Regions from separate parts of the Streptomyces sp. NPDC003284 genome, predicted to be linked through region 1. Evidence: riboswitches for the same ligand, from Rfam matches in the RefSeq annotation. Region 1 holds a riboswitch; each other region holds the start of a gene.
The links. A riboswitch is a leader RNA that binds a small molecule or an ion and turns the genes downstream of it on or off. The one in region 1 is predicted to bind cobalamin.
Positions count from the first base shown of each region.

Region 2: another riboswitch for cobalamin. It lies ahead of nrdI (class Ib ribonucleoside-diphosphate reductase assembly flavoprotein NrdI); the one in region 1 lies ahead of ACWDYF_RS17095 (CbtB domain-containing protein).
Region 3: another riboswitch for cobalamin. It lies ahead of ACWDYF_RS11870 (prenyltransferase/squalene oxidase repeat-containing protein); the one in region 1 lies ahead of ACWDYF_RS17095 (CbtB domain-containing protein).
Region 4: another riboswitch for cobalamin. It lies ahead of ACWDYF_RS33335 (cobalamin biosynthesis protein); the one in region 1 lies ahead of ACWDYF_RS17095 (CbtB domain-containing protein).

Region 1 covers NZ_JBSFSI010000007.1:77,703-82,892, reverse strand. Annotated here, with positions in the region: gene ACWDYF_RS17110 (enoyl-CoA hydratase/isomerase family protein) at 1-608, shown strand, start outside; gene mmsB (3-hydroxyisobutyrate dehydrogenase) at 605-1,525, shown strand; gene ACWDYF_RS17100 (enoyl-CoA hydratase) at 1,522-2,322, shown strand; cobalamin riboswitch at 2,434-2,557, shown strand; gene ACWDYF_RS17095 (CbtB domain-containing protein) at 2,595-2,816, shown strand; gene ACWDYF_RS17090 (CbtA family protein) at 2,838-3,590, shown strand; gene ACWDYF_RS17085 (hypothetical protein) at 3,754-4,104, shown strand; gene ACWDYF_RS17080 (histidine phosphatase family protein) at 4,132-4,713, opposite strand; gene ACWDYF_RS17075 (short-chain fatty acyl-CoA regulator family protein) at 4,718-5,190, opposite strand, start outside.
Region 2 covers NZ_JBSFSI010000001.1:513,660-518,849, reverse strand. Annotated here, with positions in the region: gene aceA (isocitrate lyase) at 1-1,200, shown strand, start outside; gene ACWDYF_RS02345 (malate synthase) at 1,301-2,908, shown strand; cobalamin riboswitch at 3,156-3,378, shown strand; gene nrdI (class Ib ribonucleoside-diphosphate reductase assembly flavoprotein NrdI) at 3,551-3,970, shown strand; gene nrdE (class 1b ribonucleoside-diphosphate reductase subunit alpha) at 3,940-5,190, shown strand, end outside.
Region 3 covers NZ_JBSFSI010000004.1:429,835-435,024, reverse strand. Annotated here, with positions in the region: gene ACWDYF_RS11880 (HIT family protein) at 1-115, shown strand, start outside; gene ACWDYF_RS11875 (hypothetical protein) at 150-1,562, opposite strand; cobalamin riboswitch at 1,855-1,987, shown strand; gene ACWDYF_RS11870 (prenyltransferase/squalene oxidase repeat-containing protein) at 2,167-4,938, shown strand; gene ACWDYF_RS11865 (hypothetical protein) at 4,935-5,190, shown strand, end outside.
Region 4 covers NZ_JBSFSI010000025.1:50,307-55,496, forward strand. Annotated here, with positions in the region: gene ACWDYF_RS33315 (hypothetical protein) at 1-11, shown strand, start outside; gene ACWDYF_RS33320 (helix-turn-helix domain-containing protein) at 257-1,114, shown strand; gene ACWDYF_RS33325 (hypothetical protein) at 1,161-1,625, shown strand; gene ACWDYF_RS33330 (DUF397 domain-containing protein) at 1,896-2,147, opposite strand; cobalamin riboswitch at 2,275-2,415, shown strand; gene ACWDYF_RS33335 (cobalamin biosynthesis protein) at 2,516-3,490, shown strand; gene ACWDYF_RS33340 (cobyric acid synthase) at 3,487-5,007, shown strand; gene cobN (cobaltochelatase subunit CobN) at 5,004-5,190, shown strand, end outside.

The DNA.
Region 1 (5,190 bases):
TCGCCCCGGGCGAACTGGGCACCCATCTGGCGCTGACCGGCGCGCAGACCGGCGCCGGGGACGCCCTGCTGTGCGGGCTCGCCGACCACCATGTGCCCGCCGCCGCGCTCGGCGCCTTCACCGCCGACCTCGCCGTGCTGTCCGTGCACGACGCGCTCGCCCGGCATGTGCAGTCGCCGCCGCCGGGCGCACTCGCCGGGCAGCGGGAGTGGATCGACGCCTGCTACGCGGCCGACACCGTGGAGGAGATCGTGGACCGCCTCCTCGGCCGCGGCGAGCCCGCCGCGAAGGAGGCGGCCGAGACCCTGCTCACCAAGTCGCCCACCGCGCTGAAGGTCACCCTCGCCGCGCTGCGCCGCGCCCGGCACCTGGGCCCGCTGGAGGCGGTCCTCGACCAGGAGTACCGCGTCTCCTGCGCCGCGCTCGCCGCCCCCGACCTGGTCGAGGGCGTCCGCGCCCAGGTCATCGACAAGGACCGCAGGCCCCGCTGGTCGCCCGGCACCCTCGCCGAGGTCAGCGCGGCCGACGTGGACCGCTTCTTCGCCCCGCTCGGCGACCGCGAACTGGGGCTCGCCGGATCCGACAGCACCGTGGAGGTGGCCTGGTGAGCCTGACCGTCGCGTTCATCGGACTCGGGCACATGGGCGCGCCCATGGCCGCCAACCTGGTCAGGGCCGGGCATCGCGTACGGGGCCACGACCTGGTGCCCGAGGCCCTGGAGAGCGCCGTCCGCGCGGGTGTCGAGCCCGCCGCCGACGCCGCCTCGGCGGTCGCGGACGCCGACGTCGTCGTCTCCATGCTGCCCGCCGGACGGCACGTCCTCGGCCTGTACGGCACCGTCCTGGCGGCGGCCCGGCCCGGCACCCTCTTCGTCGACTGCTCCACCATCGACGTCACCGACGCCCGTACGGCCCACGAGCGGGCCGCCGCCGCCGGGATGCGGTCGCTGGACGCCCCCGTCTCCGGCGGGGTGGTCGGCGCCGAGGCCGGCACGCTCACCTTCATGGCGGGCGGCGGCGAGGCGGAGTTCGCCGAGGCCCGGCCGCTGCTGGAGGCCATGGGCAAGAAGGCCGTCCACTGCGGCGGCGCGGGAGCCGGGCAGGCGGCCAAGATCTGCAACAACATGATCCTCGGCGTCTCCATGATCGCCGTCAGCGAGGCGTTCGTGCTCGGCGAGCGCCTGGGCCTGTCCCACCAGGCCCTCTACGACGTGGCGTCCACGGCGTCCGGGCAGTGCTGGGCGCTCAGCGTCAACTGCCCGGTCCCCGGCCCGGTCCCGGGCAGCCCCGCCAACCGCGACTACCGGCCGGGCTTCGCCGCCTCCCTCATGGCCAAGGACCTCGGACTCGCCGCGCGGGCCGCCCGCGACAGCGGGGTGGACACCGGACTGGGCCTCGCGGCGGCCCGGTTGTACGAGGAGTACGCCGAACACGTCGGCGCCACCGAGGACTTCTCCGGCATCGTCCGCACCATCCGGGACCGTGGCACCCGGCAAGAACAAGAAGGGGAGGGGGAGAAGCGATGAGCACGCGGAACGGTGCCGGGCTTCCCGCGTACGAGACGATCCTCGTCGAACGCAAGGGGCGCACCGCCCTGCTCACCCTCAACCGGCCCGAGGCCCTCAACGCCCTGAATCTGACGGTCATGCGCGAGGTGGTGGCCGCGACCGAGGCGCTGGACCGGGACCCGGAGTGCGGCTGCGTCGTCATCACCGGCTCGGCGAAGGCGTTCGCGGCGGGCGCCGACATCAAGGAGATGCAGCCCCAGGGGTACCTGGACATGTACCTCGGCGACTGGTTCGCGGCCTGGGACCGGCTCGGGCAGCTGCGCACCCCGACGGTGGCCGCCGTCGCGGGCTACGCCCTGGGCGGCGGCTGCGAGCTGGCCATGCTCTGCGACATCCTGCTCGCCGCCGACACCGCCGTCTTCGGGCAGCCCGAGATCAAGCTCGGGGTGATCCCCGGCATCGGCGGCTCCCAGCGGCTGACCCGCGCGGTCGGCAAGGCCAAGGCCATGGAGCTGTGCCTGACCGGGCGCACCATGGACGCGGCGGAGGCCGAGCGGGCCGGACTGGTCTCCCGGGTGGTGCCCGCCGACGATCTGCTCGGCGAGGCGCTGGCCGTGGCCGAGACCGTCGCGGGCATGTCGCTGCCGGTGGCGATGATGGCGAAGGAGGCCGTCGGACGGGCCTTCGAGACGACGCTCGCCGAGGGCGTCCGCTTCGAACGGCGGCTCTTCCACGCGGTGTTCGCGACCGAGGACCAGAAGGAGGGCATGGGCGCCTTCGTCGACCGCAGAGCGCCCGGGTTCCGCCACCGCTGAGCGGCGGACCGCGTGCCGCCGCGCCCGGTCCGCCCTGCTGGGAGGGGAGATCACGTTCGGGGATCACCTCCCGGACGCGGTCTTGGCCGGGACGGCGGCACGCGGTACCGTCTGTTCGATATCGACGACGGCGAGACGGAAGCCGGTGGGAAACCGGCACGGTCGCGCCACTGTGTGCGACGGCTCCCCGGAGCCGCTCGCGAGTCAGACCCGTGGCCGTCGTCCAGTGCACCACCGAGATGGGACGCGAACTCCCAGAGGAGGCCCCTGCCATGGCGCAGCATGTCGCCCAGCCGACCGCCGACGCACCTGTCCTGCCCGCCAAGCTGCCGCTGAAGGCGATAGCTCCCTGGGCGGTCTTCTTCGGCATCCTGATGCTGATCCTGCTCTACTTCGTCGGCGCCGAGCAGGGCGCCACCTCCGTGTTCAGCGGCACGGACGTCCACGAGTGGGTGCACGACGCCCGCCACCTGCTCGGCTTCCCCTGCCACTGACGCGAGGGACGCCGCACACTCATGAACTCCGCAACTGTGCGAAACCTCCTGGTCCGCGGCATGCTCGCGGGCCTGGCGGCGGGCGTGCTCGCCCTCGTCGTCGCCTATCTCCTCGGTGAGCCCGGTGTCGACAAGGCCATCGCCTTCGAGGACGCCCACTCCCACGAGCACGAGATGGAGGTCGTCTCCCGCTCGCTCCAGTCCACGGCGGGCCTGGCCACCGGTGTCCTCGTCTACGGGGTCGCCTTCGGCGGCATCGCCGCGCTCGCCTTCTGCTTCGCGCTGGGCCGGGTGGGCCGCTTCAGCCCGCGGGCGACCGCGCTGCTGCTGTCGGGCTGCGCCCTGCTCGCCGTGTACGTCGTGCCGTTCCTGAAGTACCCGGCCAACCCGCCGTCGGTCGGCGACCCCGACACCATCGGCAAGCGGACCGCGCTGTACTTCCTGATGATGGTCCTCAGCGTGCTCCTCGCGGTCGCCGCGACGCTGCTCGGCAAGCGCCTGGCGCCCGCTCTGGGCACCTGGTGGGCGACCGTGGCCGCCGTCGCCGCCTTCGCCGTGGTGATCGGCCTGGCCTATGCCTTCCTGCCGGTCATCAACGAGGTGCCGCAGGACTTCCCGGCCGCTCTGCTGTGGCGCTTCCGGCTCTCCGCCCTGGCCATCCAGTCCGTGCTGTGGGGCGGCTTCGGCCTGCTCTTCGGCGAGCTGGCCCAGCGGCTGCTGGCCCCCGCTCCGGCCGGGTCCGGCGCCGGGCGGGCGGTTCCGGCCGCGCGCTGACGCTTTTCCGGACACCAGAGGGCCCTTCGGAACCACCGGGGGCCCTCTGCCGTTCTCCGGGACACCGGCCCGCACGGCACGCGGCCCCGGCCCAGTACGGCGCCCGGCACGGCACAGCGTCCGCCGACCGTGTGCGGACCCCAGCCAGAAGCGGAGGAACCGAGTGGCCAGAGCCCCCCGGCCGCGTCACATCACACTCGGCGGCCGTGCGGCGGTCGCCCTGACCGTGGAGGAGTACGACCAACTGATCGCCAGCCGACGGCAGATCGGCGGCCAGAGCGCCCGGGTGCGGGTGCTCGCCCAGCGGGCCAAGCAGGCCGAACGGCTGCTGGACGACCTGGAGGCGCTGATCACCGCGCATCGGACCGACTGCCCCGGGCACACCCGCCCGGACCCGGCGGACCGCCCCGAGGACGGGACCGTCCCGAAGACCCCTTCGGAGGACGTCCCCGGGCGCTGTCTGTGCGGCGACGTCGAGTCCCTGCTGCGCGCCCACCGGGACACGGTGTCCTGAACCGCCGGGACCGCGCCGACGCGCGTGCTACGGCGCGGCGGGAGCGGTCAGCGGCCGCCCCAGCCGCAGGTTCCAGCGCCCCGCCCGGCCGCTGACCTCGGTCACCGTCAGCGGGGCCACGTCCAGCCGCCAGAAGACGGCCGCGTCCAGGCCCAGCGCCGCGACGACCGCCGCCCGCACCACCTCCGGCTCGACCACGGCGACGCTGCGCCCCTCGGCCCCGGCCACCTCCACGAGCCACTCCGCCACCCGGCCGCACAGGTCCGCCACGGACTCACCGCCGTGCGGGGCGCTCGCGGGGTCGCCGAGCCAGCGGGCCAGGGCCTGCGGCTCGGCGGCGCCCACCTCGTCCAGCGCGAGCCCCCGCCAGCGGCCCACGTCCAGACCGGCGGGCGCCGGGGCACGTACGCCGTCCAGGCCCAGCGCGTCGGCCGTCTCGCGGCAGCGCGCGCCGGGGGACACGAGGACGCGCGCGGCGGCGGGCAGCGACCCGGCCGCCGACCGCGCCGCCGCGGCGCCGCCCTCCTCCAGCGGGCCGCCGTCGTCGAAGCGGGCCTGCCGCACGGACGCGTTCATGGCGGGGGAGACGAGCAGCATCCGGCTGGTCACGCGGTCACTCCTGGGGTGCGGCCCACGGGCCGCGGACGGGGTCGGACGTACGGGACTCGACCGGGTAGGGCACGTACGTGCGCCGGTCGGGGTCGATGGCCAGCCGGCCGCCCGCCGGGGGCCGGGCCCGCTGCGCGCAGTCGCGGCGCTCGCAGATCCGGCAGCCCAGGCCGATGGGCGTGGCGGCCCGCGGATCGTCCAGGGCGATGCCCTCGGCGTAGACGAGCCGGTGGGCGTGGCGCAGCTCGCAGCCGAGCGCGACGGCGAACTCGGCGCGCGGGGCGTGGTGCCCGGAGCCGCCGCGGGTGATGGTCCGCGCCACCCAGAAGTACCGCTTGCCGTCGGGCATCTCCGCGACCTGGGTCAGTATCCGGCCGGGCGCGGAGAACGCCTCGTACACCGTCCACAGCGGGCAGGTGCCGCCGAGCCGGGAGAAGTGGAAGTCGGTCGCGGACTGCCGCTTGGAGATGTTGCCGG
Region 2 (5,190 bases), on a different contig from region 1:
TACGGCGCCGAGGACGTGGTCCGCCTCTCCGGCAGCGTCCGCGAGGAGCACACCCTGGCCCGGCGCGGCGCCGAGCGGCTGTGGCGGCAACTGCACGAACTCGACTACGTGCACGCGCTCGGCGCGCTCACCGGCGGCCAGGCCGTCCAGCAGGTCAGGGCGGGTCTCCAGGCGGTCTACCTGTCCGGCTGGCAGGTCGCCGCCGACGCCAACCAGGCCGGTCACACCTACCCGGACCAGAGCCTGTACCCGGCCAACTCCGTGCCCCAGGTGGTGCGCCGGATCAACAACGCGCTGCTGCGCGCCGATCAGATCGCCACCGCCGAGGGCGTGGGCGACACCACCGACTGGCTGGCGCCGGTGGTCGCCGACGCGGAGGCCGGCTTCGGCGGCCCGCTCAACGCCTTCGAACTGACCAAGGCGATGATCGCGGCGGGCGCTGCGGGCATCCACTACGAGGACCAGCTCGCCTCCGAGAAGAAGTGCGGCCACCTCGGCGGCAAGGTCCTGGTGCCCACCTCGCAGCACATCCGCACCCTCAACGCGGCCCGGCTGGCCGCCGACATCGCCGATGTGCCCACGGTGATCGTGGCCCGCACCGACGCGCTCGCCGCCACCCTGCTGACCAGCGATGTCGACGAACAGGACGCGGAGTTCACCACCGGCGAGCGCACCGCCGAGGGCTTCTACCGGGTCCGCGGCGGCATGGACCCGGTGATCGCCCGCGGGCTGGCCTACGCCCCCTACGCCGACCTGCTGTGGATGGAGACCGGCACGCCCGACCTGGAGCAGGCGCGCACGTTCGCCGAGGCGATCCACGCCCGGTACCCGGACCAGCTGCTGGCGTACAACTGCTCGCCGTCCTTCAACTGGAAGGCGGCCCTGGACGACGACCGGATCGCCAAGTTCCAGCGTGAACTGGGCGCGATGGGCTACCGGTTCCAGTTCATCACGCTGGCCGGATTCCACTCGCTCAACCACGGCATGTTCGATCTGGCCCGCGGCTACGCCGAGCACGGCATGACCGCGTATGTCGACCTCCAGGAGCGCGAGTTCGCCGCGCAGGCCGACGGGTTCACGGCGGTCAGGCACCAACGCGAGGTCGGCACCGGCTACTTCGACCTGGTCTCCACGGCCGTCAACCCCGCCTCCTCCACCACCGCCCTGGCCGGCTCCACGGAGGAGGAGCAGTTCCACTAGGCGGTGCACGGCTTGTACGGCGGTACGGCTTGTACGGCTGTACGGCGCGGCCCCCGCCCGGGGCCGCACGTGGGTCCTGTCGCGTCCGAAGGAGAACCCGATGACCACCCTCGCACCGCCCCGGCCCGTCCGTGTCCTCGCCGCTCCCGGCCCCCGGCACGAGGAGATCCTGACCCCCGAGGCCCTGGACTTCGTCGGCCGGCTGGCCGCCGCGTTCGCGGAGCGCCGACGCGGCCTGCTGAAGGAGCGGCGCCGCCAGGCGATGCGGCTGGCGGCGGGCTCTCCGCCCAACTTCCCCATGGTGACCGCCGCGGTGCGCGCCGACCCGTTCTGGCGGGTCGCGCCGCCCGCGCCCGGTCTGGCCGACCGACGGGTGGAGATCACCGGGCCGCCCGACCGCCGGACTGCGGTCGCCGCGCTGACCTCCGGCGCCCAGGTGTGGACGGCCGACTTCGAGGACGCCACCGCACCGCTGTGGGACAACGTCGTGGGCGGGCAACTGACCCTGCTGGACACCGTCGAGGGCCGGATCGGCCTGCCCGCACCCGGCGGCGGGGAGCACCGGGCGGACGGCGGACGGCTCCCCGCCGTCATGGTCCGCCCGCGCGGCTGGCACCTCGACGAGGCGCACCTGGAGCACGACGGCGCACCGGTGCCCGCCGCCCTGGCCGACTTCGGCCTGTACTTCTTCCACTGCGCCCGGGGGCTGACCGAGTCCGGGAGCGGCACGTACTTCTCGCTGCCCAAGCTGGAGAACCGGTACGAGGCACGGCTGTGGAACGACGTGTTCCTGCTCGCCCAGGAGCTGCTGGGCATCCCCCGGGGCACCGTCCGGGCCACCGTGCTGATCGAGACGGTCACCGCCGCCTTCGAGATGGAGGAGATCCTCCACGAGCTGCGCGAGCACGGCGCGGGCCTGACCGCGGGCCGCCGGGACTACCTGTTCAGTCTTGTGCGCACCTTCGGCCACCGCACCGACTTCCTGCTGCCGGACCGCGCGGGGGTGACGATGACGGCGCCGTTCCTGCGGGCGTACACCGAGCTGCTGGTGCGCACCTGCCACCGGCGCGGCGCGCATGCCGTCGGCGGCCGGGCCGCCCAGGTGCCGGGCGCGGACGCGGCGGCGCGCGAGGCGGCTGTCGCGGCGGTCCGGCTGGACAAGGAGCGGGAGGCGGAGGACGGCTTCGACGGGTCCCAGGTGGCCTGTGCCGAGCTGGTCCCGGTCTGCCGGGAGGCGTTCGACGGGGTCCTCGGCGAGCGGCCGCACCAGCTCGACCGCACCCGCGCGGACGTCGAGGTGAGCGCCGCCGATCTGCTGTCGGTGCGCCGGACCGGCGCCCCGCCGGTCCCGGAGGGGGTGCGCACGAGCGTCGCCGTCGCGCTGCGCTGCTTCGCGGCCTGGCTCGGCGGGCGGGGCACCGTCGTCGTGGACGGGGTGCTGGTGGACACGGCCGACGCCGAGGTGGCCCGGACGCGGATCTGGCAGTGGCTGCGGCACCGGGTGGTCGACCGGGAGACGGTGGAGCGGGTGCTCGACGACGAGCTGGCCGCGCTGGGCGCCGCCTACCCGTGGGCGCCGCTGGAGGAGGTGCGCGCGCTGTTCGAGCGCACCGCGCTCGCCGCCGAGCTGCCGCTGTTCTTCACCCCCGACGCGTACGCGCGCCACCTGGTGCGCCGCACGGGAGCCGGGGGGTGCGAGCGGGGATGAGCCTGCGGCCGGACTGAGGGGTCCGGGCGCGGCGCGTGCCGAGGGGTGCGCGACGGCACCGGTGCGGTGAGGGCCGCGGCGGTGCCCCGGGAGACGGGCGGGCAGCGCGGGTACGGCGCTTCCCGCCCGTGCCGTTTCCGGGTCCGCGCGCCGTGCGCCGCCGCCACCGCGACAGGGCTTAGGTATACCTAAGTTTTCCCGAAGACACAACATCTGGGGCTGTGCACCACGGCAGTGTTCTAGATGTAGTGTTGGCCGTGCTGGTGGTTCGCCAGGCACTCCGGTGCCCGGCGAGGCAAGAGGGAACCCGGTGGGAATCCGGGACTGCCCCGCAGCGGTGAGCGGGAACGACCGCCGTCATACGCACTGGACCCGGTGGACCGGGCCTGGGAAGCGACGGCCAGTAGACGTCTCGTACGACACGAGACACGCCCGCGAGTCCGAAGACCTGCCACCGGTGCGTACGCCGACGAGCGGCGTGCGTGCTCCGAGGCCCCGAGGGAGGGCCGCGTGGCAGCAGCACGGACCCGGGTCCGGCGTGCCCTTCTTCCGCCGCCGCCCGGCCCCGCCGTACGCGCCGCGACGCTCCTCCTCCCCCGGTCCTCGGACAGGGACGGGAACGAGCGAGAGGAGCGGCGGTCGATGAGCGGCCTCGTGTATTTCTCCAGCGTCTCGGAGAACACCAAGCGCTTCGTGGAGAAGCTGGGTCTGCCCGCCACGCGCATCCCCCTGCATCCGCACCGCGCCGGCCTGCCGCGGGTGGCCGGGCCGTATGTGCTGATCACGCCGACCTACGGCGGCGGCGAACGCGCCGGGGCGGTCCCCAGGCAGGTGATCCGCTTTCTGAACGTCGAGGCCAACCGCGCGCTGCTGCGCGGGGTCATCGCGTCCGGCAACACCAACTTCGGCGCGGACTACTGCCTGGCCGGACGGGTGATCGCGGCGAAGTGCGGGGTTCCCGAGCTGTACCGATTCGAACTGCTGGGCACGGAGCGCGACGTCCGTGCCGTGAGGGAAGGACTGAGGACGTTTTGGACACGACACTCATCGGCGGCGGCGTGATCACCGCCCCGCGCGAATCGGTCGGTACGCGCAAGGACTACCACGCGCTCAACGCCCTGCTGAACATGTACGACTGCGACGGCCGCATCCAGTTCGACAAGGACCGCGAGGCCGTACGCCAGTACTTCCTCCAGCACGTCAACCCGAACACGGTGGTCTTCCCCACCCTCAAGGAGAAGATCGACCACCTGATCGAGAACGACTACTACGAGGAAGCCCCGATCCGGCGCTACGACTGGGAGTTCGTCAAGGGCCTGTACCGGCGGGCGTACGCCCACGAGCACCGCTTCCGCACCTTCCTCGGCGCGTTCAAGTACTACACGTCGTACACGCTCAAGACCTTCGACGGCTCCCGCTACCTGGAGCGCTACGAGGACCGGGTGGCCGCGACCGCGCTCTTCCTCGGCGCCGGGGACGAGGCGCTGGCGTCCCGGCTGGTGGACGAGATGATGACCGGCCGCTTCCAGCCGGCCACCCCGACCTTCCTCAACGCGGGCAAGGCGCAGCGCGGCGAGCTGGTCTCCTGTTTCCTGCTGCGCGTCGAGGACAACCTGGAGTCCATCGGCCGGGGCGTCAACTCGGCGCTCCAACTGTCCAAGCGCGGCGGCGGGGTGGCGCTGCTGCTGACCAACCTGCGCGAACAGGGCGCCCCGATCAAGAAGATCGAGAACCAGTCCTCCGGGGTGGTCCCGGTGATGAAGCTGCTGGAGGACTCCTTCTCCTACGCCAACCAGCTCGGCGCGCGCCAGGGCGCGGGCGCGGTCTACCTGCACGCCCACCACCCGGACATCATGCGGTTCCTGGACACCAAGCGGGAGAACGCGGACGAGAAGATCCGCATCAAGACGCTGTCGCTGGGCGTGGTCGTCCCCGACATCACCTTCGAACTGGCCAAGCGCAACGAGGACATGCACCTGTTCTCGCCCTACGACGTGGAACGCGAGTACGGCAGGCCGCTGGCCGATCTCTCCGTCAGCGAGCACTACGACGACCTGGTCGCCAACCCGCGCATCCGCAGCACCACGCTCAGCGCCCGCGAGTTCTTCAAGACGATCGCGGAGCTCCAGTTCGAGTCGGGCTACCCGTATCTGCTGTTCGAGGACACCGTGAACCGGGCCAACCCGATCCCGGGCTGGATCAACATGTCCAACCTGTGCTCGGAGATCCTCCAGGTCAACACGCCGAGCACGTACGACGCCTCGCTCGGCTACGAGACCGTC
Region 3 (5,190 bases), on a different contig from region 1:
GTTCGGTGCCGTCGGCCCCGCCCTTCAGGCGGCCATGGGCGGGGCCGGGTGCTTCGCGTCGGCGGCGGAGGTGGACGAGGTCTGCGGGCGGCTGCGGGAGGTCCTCCACCGCTGAACGGGACCGCCCCGACCGCCGCCCCGCCCTGAGGTCAGGCCCCCCAGCGCACCGCGACCGTGTCGCCGACGCCGACCGTCGTGCCCCGGGAGGCGGTGGTGAAGGCGCCGCCGTCGATGCTCACCTTCCAGGTGCCGGTGCCGCTGTTGGCCTTGCCGTTGAGGGCGGTGACCGTGCCGGTGCCGGAGGACGGGGTGACGGCGGTGACGCAGCCTGCCGGGGTGGCGGCGCCGGTGGCGGCGTCCAGGACGGCGCCCAGTGTGGTCGTCGTGCCGGTCGGGGTGAGCGCGACGGAGCACACCTTCGGGCTGCCGGTGCCGTCGTCGACGCTGAGCGCCAGCTTCGTGGCCGTACCGGAGACCAGTGAGCCCTGGGCCACCCACTGCGGGGCGCCCGCGGTCACCGGTGCGGGCGGGGCCGCGGTGAAGCCGCCGCCGGCCACCGCGCGCAGCGCGTCGGCCGACGCGTAGGCCGAGGGGACCGTGTCGGCGGGCTGGTACTTGAAGCCGCCGCCCGGGTTGAACTGCTGCGCGAGCAGGAAGTCGACCGGAGTCCTGCCCAGGGAGGTGAGGAAGTCCCCGGTCTGCGGGTTGATGCCGCACGCGTTGAGACCGGACACCGCCCAGCCGTTGGAGTCGGTGTTGATCCCGAACATGGCGTTGAAAGCGCCGCTGTTGGCGACCAGTTTGCTCTTCAGGAACGCCTTGGCCTGCACGATGTCCGTGTCGGTGTTCGGCACCCCCGACACACACAGCGCGGCCATCGCCGCCCCGGTCATGTCGATGTCACCGGCGGTGGCGAGCTGCCCGGGATCGCCCTCGGCCTTGCTGTAGTTCCAGCCGCCGTCGTCGTGCTGGTTGGCCCGGATCCGGGTGACCAGCGCGTCGCGCAGCGCCTGCGGGACACGCACCTGACCCGACTGGGTGCGGGCGCCGCCCAGGGCGAGCGCCGCGAAGACGGTGCCGTTGAAGTTGGCGGGCGGGCCGAAGTAACCGGGCTGGGACGTCTGCCAGTAGCCGTAGATGTCGGCGATCAGATTGCGGGAGGCGGAGACCCGGGCGGGGTCGACACCGGCGGCGTAGGCGTTCAGGGTGGCCCGCTCGTAGTCCGTGACGACCGGGGTGGCGGACGGCCAGCTCGCGGTGGAGAGCAGGGTGCGGTAGACCGATCTGGCGTTCTTGGCGGGATCGCCGTCCGGAGTGACGTCCACGGCCGCGGTACCGGCCGCGGCGAGCGCGCTGAACGCCCACTCGTTGGACAGCCCCGGCCCCGCGTACGAACCGTCCGCCGCCTGGAGCGACTTGAGGTAGGTGACGCCGTTCGCCTTGGACGTGGCGATCTGCGCCGGGGTGGAGGTGGCCGCGGCGGGCAGCGCGGTGAGCGTGAGGGCGCCGACGGCGGCCGCCGCGGTGAGCGCGACGCGGCTGAGGGACAGCGGACGGGACATGGCCTGCTCCTTGGATGAAGGACGCCGACCCGGCCCGTTGCCGGGCCCGGGCGGGCCTGCGGAGCAGCGGGCGTGGCCGCCGTCCGGACGCGTGGACCGGCTTCCAGAGATGGTGCACCGCCTGGGCATTCGGGCTCGGGGCGGCCTCCCGCCGCCCCACACCGCTGCGCGTCAGCCCCGGACTCCCACCGGGTTCCCCCACTCGGCAGTCCGGGACGGTACCCGACCGGCCAACCGGCCGCCAGTGCCCGCCTCGGAGGGCGGTCGAGCCCGTCCGGAGCTCCTTGACGGCCCTCGTGACGCGTGCTCAAATCTCGGTGATACGCAACGAGTTCCAGGGGAAGCCGGTCGAAGTCCGGCGCTGACCCGCAACCGTGGGCCCGGTCCGCCGGGCGAGCCGGAATGCCTGGAGCGTGCTCAACAGCAACAGACGCCGTCGTGGACTACGGCGTGGTGCGACCGGCCTTCCGGCCGTCCGGGGACCACCCCGGCCGGTGAGGGCCCCTCTGCCACGTCCGCGTCCGCGCCGGACAGGCGCGAGGGGACCGGGGTGGACACGGGGAAGCGAAGAAGCGGGCCGACGACCGCGAGCACACGGCGGGCGGTGTCGCTCGGCTCGGCTCTGCTCGTCGTCCTCGCCACCTGTGTGGCGTTCCTCACGACCGCGCCCGCCGCCGCGGACGGCGCCGACGGCTGCACCGCCACCCATGGCGCCGTGGTGGCCGTCGACTTCGGACCGTTCGGCGGCAAGGTCGAGCGCGGCTGCGACCCCGCCCCCACCACCGGCTACAACCTGCTGCACCAGGCCGGGTTCACCACCACCGGCACCCAGCACGACGGCCCCGGCTTCCTCTGCCGCATCGGCTACGGCGCCTTCCACTCCGGTACGGAGTACCCGACCCCGGCCGCCGAGGACTGCGTACTGACCCCGCCCGCCACGGCCTACTGGTCGTACTGGGTGGCCGCGCCCGGCGACAAGGACTGGACCTACAGCTCGCGCGGCGCGATGACACGCACCGTCAAGGACGGCGACGTCGACGCCTGGGTGTTCGGCGGCACCGACATCGGCGGTACCAAGGGCAAGCCCGCCTTCAGCCCCGACGACGTACGCGTCCCGGGCGGCCACACACCCGACCCCGGCGGCAGCGGCACCCCCACCGGCGCACCCGGCGAACTCGACACCGCCGCCGCGGCGGCCTGGCTCGCCGGCCGCCTCACCGACGACGAACGCATCGTCGACGACGGCGCGACCACCGCGAACTACGAACTGACCGCCGACACCGCCTACGCGCTCGCCGCCGCGAACGGCAGGAACGCCACCCTCGACAAGGTCACCGGCTTCCTCGCCGCCCATGTCGCCGACTACGCCTACCCGAACGGCGCCGGCCAGGCCCCCGACGCCACCGCGGCCGCCCGCCTCGCCCTCCTCGCCGAGACCACCGAACGCGACCCGCACGCCTTCGGCGGCCACGACCTGATCGACGCCCTCGCCTCACACGTGTGCACGGCGGGCCCCGAGTCCGGACCGGCCCCCGGCTGCACCGCCGCCGGTGACTTCCGCACCGCCTTCCAGACCGAGGGCCAGGCCCTGTCCGTCCTCGCCCTGCTGCGCGCCGGGCAGACACCCCCGGCCGCGTCCGTCGACCGCCTCGCCCGGCTCCAGTGCAAGGACGGCGGCATCACCAGCATCCTCATCCGCCCCGGCGAGTACTGCGACGGCGACCCCGCCACCACCGGCCTGGTCGCCCTGGTCCTGCACCGGGCGGGCGGCCACGACGACACGGTGGACGCCGCCCGTACGTATCTCACCGAGTCCCAGTCGGCGGACGGCGCCTTCCCCGGCTACACCGGCTCCACCACCGGCAGCGTCACCGCCACCGCGTACGCCGCCCAGGCCCTGCGCGCCCTCGGCGACACCCGGCGGGCGGACGCGGCCGTCGGCTGGCTCTCCCGGCACCAGCTCGACGGCGGCGGCTTCGGCTTCGAGGAGACCGACACCGACCCCGTCGTCCACCCCACGTCGCCCGCCGTCCTCGCCGGGGCGGGCACCAGCCTCGTCACCGTCACCACGAAGCCGTCCGTGCCGCCCACCAGCGGCCCGCCGACCGAGCCCGGCGGCACGCCCAGCGGCTCCCCGACCGGGCCCACCAGCAGCCCCGGCGGCCCCGCCCCGGGCGGCGGCACCGGACCCGACCTGAAGAAGGGCGTCGCCTACCTCACCGCCCCGGCCCAGCTCCAGCAGGGCCGGTACTACACCGACGCACCCGGCTCGGGCACCGCGTCGTTCGGCCTCACCATCGACGGCGCCTACGCGCTGGCCGCCACCGGCCTGGACAACGCCAGGCTGCGCGGCATCGTCGACTTCCTCGACTCCCGCGGCAAGGACGCCACGGGCAGCACCATCGACACCTGGACCGGTATCGGCACCGCACACGTGCTGGGCGGCTCCGTCGGCAAGGCCGCGGTGCTCGCCGAGGCCGTCGGCCGCGACCCGCGGAACTTCACCGGGCACGACCTCATCGCCACCCTGGCCAAGGCCGTCTGCACCGCCCCGAGCAAGGCCCCCGACCGCTCCTGCCCGGCCAAGGGCGCCTACACCTACGCGCCCTCCGTCTTCTCCCAGTCCCTGGGCGTCCTCGCGCAACTGCGCGCGGGCGAGAAGACGGCGGCCCAGCAGCCGATCGCCTACCTGGAGAGCCTCCAGCACCCGAGCGGCGCCTGGCCGAGCCTCATCCCCTCCACCGGCGACTCCGAGGTCGACTCCACCGCCATGGCCGCGATGACCCTCGACCTGGCCGGCGGCGACACGGCGAAGCAGGCCGTGCGCAAGGCGCTCGCCTGGCTCGCCTCCCGGCAGCTCCCCGACGGCGGCTTCCCCGGCGCCTCCGGTGACTCCGTCAACTCCACCGGGCTCGCCGTCCAGGGGCTGTCCCTGGACAAGGACACCTACGCCCCGCAGATCACCCGGGCCCTCGCCTTCCTCGCCGCGCAGCAGAACGCGGACGGCGGCTTCAACGTCGCCAAGGAGGGCCAGCGCGGCTCCGACGTACGGGCCTCCGCCCAGGCCGTGGGCGGCGCGACCGGCATCTCCTTCGGCACCCTGAAGGCCGACCTGACCGGCACCTCGCCGCAGCCCGGCCCGACATCGGACCAGGGCGGCGGCACCCCCGACATCATCACCGCCGGAGAAACGGGAGGCACCGGAGACACCGGCGGCGCCTCCGCTGCGGGCGGCGGCGGTGGCGGCGCGCTGGCCTCCACCGGTGTGCAGGCCACGGCCCTCGCCGCGGTCGCCGCCCTGCTGGTCCTCGCGGGCTGGCGCACCGCGGTCGCCGCCCGCCGCCGCGCGGACGCGCACACCGGGAGCGAGCGATGACACGGCCCCGCCTCGCCGCCCTCGCCCGGACCGCGGCGGCGCTCGCCCTGGCCGCCGCCGCGCTCGGCGCGACATCCTCCCCGGCCGCCGCCGACCCGCAGCCGATGGGCCGGTGCACCACCACCTCGGGCGTGGTGCTCGCCGTCGACTTCAGCCACTGGGGCGGGCCCGTCTACCGGGCCTGCGGCACCACCCCGACCACCGGCTACCAACTGCTCAACCAGGGTGGCTGGCGCACCACCGGCACCGGGC
Region 4 (5,190 bases), on a different contig from region 1:
TCCTGGGCTGACCACAGGAAGCCCTGCGGCCACTCAGGCCCCGGCCGCACCATCCGCATCGACCCCCGTGAGTCGTTCTATGACGCTTACGGGGGTTTTTGCTGCCTTCGACCCCTCTTCGTGACCTCACCGAAAGGACACATGTCATACTGCCAGAGGCTGGTCGCCGAGCTCTAAGCCACCTACTCTAGTGGGTAGTTAACTGTTCGATGGTGGCAGCCCGACAAGTCAACGCCGACATGTGGCAGGGAGCACCATGCCAAGAGACATCGATCCGAGCCTCAACCGACGCAGGCTGCGAATCGAACTGCGCAAGGCACGCGAGAACGCCGGGTTGACCCAGCGGGACGCAACGAAGGCCCTCGAATGGTCGCTCTCCAAACTGATCAGGATCGAGGCCGGGACGGTCAGTCTCGGGGTCACGGACCTGCGGGCCCTGCTCCAGCTGTACGAGGTCACGGACGCCGGTCTGGTCGCGGAGCTGGAGGACGCGGCACGCGGCTCGAAAGGACAGTCATGGTGGGCGCAGTACAGCGACGTGGTGTCGCCCCAGTACGCCTTGTACCTGGGGTACGAGGGGTCGGCGGACACGATCCGCATGTACAACCCGACCATCCTGCCGGGGCTCGTGCAGACGGAGGACTACGCCACGGCGCTGCTGTCGGCGCTGGGCCCCGAGTCGCTGCTGCGCCAGCAGGTGGACCTCCGGCTCTCCCGGCAGGAGCGGTTCTTCGACGGGAGCGACGGTCCCCGGATCGACATCGTCCTGGACGAGGCGGCCGTGCGGCGGCAGGTCGGCGGACCCGCCGTGATGCGACGGCAGATCGATCATCTGCTGTCCCTCACGGAGCACCCGCGCACCAATCTGCGGGTGCTGCCGTTCTCCGCCGGGGCGCACTTCAGCGTCGCGACGCCGTTCATCCTGCTCAGCTTCCGCGACGACGACGACCTGCTCTACGTGGAGGGACCAGGAGGCGGCTTGTCGAGCCGCGATGATCTGGCCCTGATGGCCCGCTACCAGGAGTGCTTCGAGGAGATCAGCGCCATCGCGTACGAGGGCGACCGGATGACCGACCTGCTCGGCGCGGTCAGAGGGAGCCTGGACAACAGCTGACCCCGGGACGGGACGACGACCCGGGCGGGAACGGGGTGGGAGGACCATGGCGGTCTTCGGAATACGAACGTGGTGGCAGCGCCTGCGTACGGGGGGCGCCGAGCCGGAGAACGCTGCTCCACTCGACGACAACACCGTCAAGGTCGAGGCGATCAAGCAGCCCGAGTGGCTTCAGCGGCTGATCGAGCTGGAGAACGCCCGGGTCTCCAACGAGATCCGGCTGCTGTCCGCCCGCATGCTGGTGGCCACGGCGTGCGCGAGCGTCCTCCTGCTGAGCATCGCCGTGGCCACCCGGGTCACTCCCGCCGTTCCGTTCGCGGCGGCCACCCCGCTGACTACCACTGTCACCGGGGCGGTCGGCGCGGCGGTCCTCACAGCGCTCGGCGCCACCGTGGGCAGAGCGCTGCGTCGGCGCTCCGGTGCCGCCGTGCCCGGCGGGGTCAGCGAGGGGGCTCGCCCCGGGGCTGAACCGTCTCAAGGGCCCGGTTCAGGACCCTCAGCCGCTCCGTGAGCGGGGTGAGCCCCCACCACAGTCCGCCGCCGGCGGCCACCAGCGCGGTGACCAGCAGCCAGACAACGCCGCGCGCCGCGCCGTCCGGTACCAGCAGCGCCGCCAACGCGCCGGCCCCCACCGCGAGGATCCCCGTGGCCGAGGAGAAGAGGATCAGCGGGAGCGCCGCGGACGTCCGGTTCTCCATGGTTCCGTCGCGGTTTCCCACCGCCGACGCCGTTCCGTCAGCTCGGTCCCGCATAGGTGCACCTCCCGCCCCCCCCGGGGCGATCACGAGCCGCCCGCTTCCGGGTTCACCAGCCCCGCCAGAAAACCACACCACGCCGTACGGCGAAAGGCGAGCACGGGCCCGCTCGCGCCGTCCACCGGCCGCTTCGAGTCGCCCACGAGCACACGGCCCTGCTCCCAAGCTGCCTCCACGCACTCTCCGCCGCTCGCCGAGTAGCTGCTCCTGACCCAGGCGCGCCCTGTCGGCTCCCTGCCTGCCAACGCCCGCCTCCTCCAGCCCCCATGGATGTTCATGACAGGAGTCTTCCCAGCTTCGCCGCCGGGAAAGAGGCCAGAAGGAGCCGTTTCAAGTCCGCGGGCCCGGATCGGGGATATGAGCCTCGGCACACCACCCCGCCGCAGGTCAACGGCAAGTTGACGGCTGTTCCGGGGCCGTGGTGGACTTCCGGGGCCATGTACGGCGGCAGAAGAGGAAGCCGGTGCGAATCCGGCGCGGTCCCGCCACTGTCACCGGGGAGGAACATCCCCGGAAGCCAGGAACTCTCGCCGCCGGTCACGTCGAACCAGGGCGCGGACACCCTGAGTGAGGACCATCGCCATGCGCGGCTGCCGACCGAGGTTCATCAGCGATTCCCTGACCGACCCCGCGGCCGGCTGACCCGATGGGTGCCGATCGCGTCTTCGCGTACGGCGCCGCCGCCGGCCTCCTCGGTGACCTGCTCCTCGGCGACCCGCGCCGCGGGCATCCGGTCGCCGTGTTCGGGCGGGCCGCGGGCGCCGTCGAACGTGTGCTGTGGCACGACCACCGTGGCTGGGGCGCGCTGCACACCGCCGTGTGCGCCGGCGGCGCCGTCGCGCTGGGGGCCGCCGCCGCCCGCGCCGCCCGCGCCCCCCGCTTCCCGTACACCGCCTCCGTCCTGCTGACCGGCGCCGCCACCTGGGCCGTGGTCGGCGGCACCTCGCTGGCCCGCGAGGCCCGCGCCGTCGGACAGGCCCTGGAGTCCGGCGACATCGAGGCCGCGCGGGCGCGGCTGCCGCATCTGTGCGGGCGCGACCCGCAGGCGCTGGACGCCGCCCAGATCGCCCGCGCGGTCGTCGAGTCGGTCGCCGAGAACACCTCCGACGCCGTGGTCGGCGCCCTCGTCTGGGGCGCCGTCGCGGGCGTGCCCGGCCTGCTCGGCTTCCGTGCCGTCAACACCCTGGACGCCATGGTCGGCCACAAGTCGCCCCGCCACCGGCGCTTCGGCTGGGCCTCCGCCCGCCTGGACGACCTGGCGGGCTGGCCGGGCGCCCGGCTGACCGCCGTCCTGGCCACCGCGGCGGGCGGCGATCCGCGCGGCGCCGTGCGCGCCTGGCGCGCGGACGCCGGACGGCACCCGAGCCCCAACGCCGGGCCGGTGGAAGCCTCGTTCGCGGGCGCGCTCGGCGTCCGCCTCGGCGGCACGCTGTCGTACGCCGGGCGCGTGGAGCACCGGCCGGTACTGAACGGCGCGGCGGGGCGCGCGGTGCAGGCCGGTGACATCGACCGGGCCGTACGGCTCTCACGGCGCGTGAGCTGGCTCGCGCTCGGCACATGCGCCGCCGTGAGGCTCCTGTGCGGCCGTCGCGGCCGTCGGACGAAGGGACGTACGTCATGAGCGGTGGCCGGGGCGGCGGGCTGCTCGTCGCCGGGACCACCTCCGACGCCGGGAAGAGCGTCGTCACCGCCGGGATCTGCCGGTGGCTGGCGCGCCAGGGCGTCAAGGTCGCGCCGTTCAAGGCGCAGAACATGTCCCTCAACTCGTTCGTCACCCGCGAGGGCGCCGAGATCGGCCGGGCGCAGGCCATGCAGGCGCAGGCGTGCCGGATCGAGCCGACCGCGCTGATGAACCCGGTGCTGCTCAAGCCGGGCGGCGAGCAGAGCAGCCAAGTGGTGCTGCTGGGCAGGCCGGTGGGCGAGATGAGCGCGCGCGGCTACCACGGCGGGCGCCAGCAGCGGCTGCTGGGCACGGTGCTGGACTGCCTGGCCGAACTGCGCGGCTCCTACGACGCGGTGATCTGCGAGGGCGCGGGCAGTCCGGCCGAGATCAATCTGCGCCGCACCGACATCGTCAACATGGGCATCGCGCGCGGCGCGCGGCTGCCGGTGGTCGTCGTCGGCGACATCGACCGCGGCGGCGTCTTCGCCTCCTTCTTCGGCACCGTGGCCCTGCTCTCCCCCGAGGACCAGGAACTGGTCGCCGGTTTCCTCGTCAACAAGTTCCGCGGCGACGTCTCGCTGCTCGAACCCGGCATCGGCATGCTGCACGGGCTCACCGGGCGGCACACCTACGGGGTGCTGCCCTTCCGGCACGGGCTCGGCATCGACGAGGAGGACGGACTGCGGGTGTCGCTGCGCGGTGCCGTACGGGAGTCCGCCGTGGCGCCGCCGGTCGGCGAGGACGTGCTGCGGGTCGCCGTCTGCGCCGTCCCGCTGATGTCCAACTTCACCGACGTGGACGCGCTGGCCGCCGAACCGGGCGTCGTCGTGCGGTTCGTGGACCGGCCCGAGGAACTGGCCGACGCCGATCTCGTCGTGGTCCCGGGCACCCGCGGCACCGTGCGGGCGCTGGACTGGCTGCGCGAGCGGGGCCTCGCGGACGCCCTGCGGCGCCGGGCCGCCGAGGGGCGGCCCGTCCTCGGTGTCTGCGGCGGCTTCCAGCTCCTCGGCGAGCACATCGAGGACGACGTCGAGAGCCGTCGCGGCCGGGTCGACGGGCTCGGACTGCTGCCCGTACGCGTCCGGTTCGCCCCGGACAAGACCCTCGCCCGGCCCGAGGGCACGGCCCTGGGCGAGCGGGTCGAGGGCTACGAGATCCATCACGGCGTCGCCGACGTCACCGGCGGCGAACCGTTCCTGGACGGCTGCCGGGCCGGCTCGGTCTGGGGCACGCACTGGCACGGCTCGCTGGAGTCGGACGGCTTCCGCCGGGCCTTCCTGCGGGTGGTCGCCGCCGCCGCGGGCCGCCGTTTCGTGCCCTCGCCCACCACGTCGTTCGCCGCGCTGCGCGAGGAGCAGCTCGACCGGCTCGGCGACCTGATCGAACAGCACGCGGACACGGACGCGCTGTGGCGGCTCATCGAGTCCGGCGCGCCGCAAGGACTGCCTTTCATTCCACCGGGAGCGCCCGCATGAGCACAGTGTTGTTGTTGTCCACCGCCGACACCGATCTGCTGGCGGCCCGCGCCTGCGGGGCGTCCTACCGGATCGGCAACCCGACCCGGGTGGACGTGACCGGTGAGCTGCCCGCGCTGCTGGACGGCGCGGACCTCGCCGTGGTGCGGCTGCTGGGCGGCAAGCGGGCCTGGGAGGACGGGC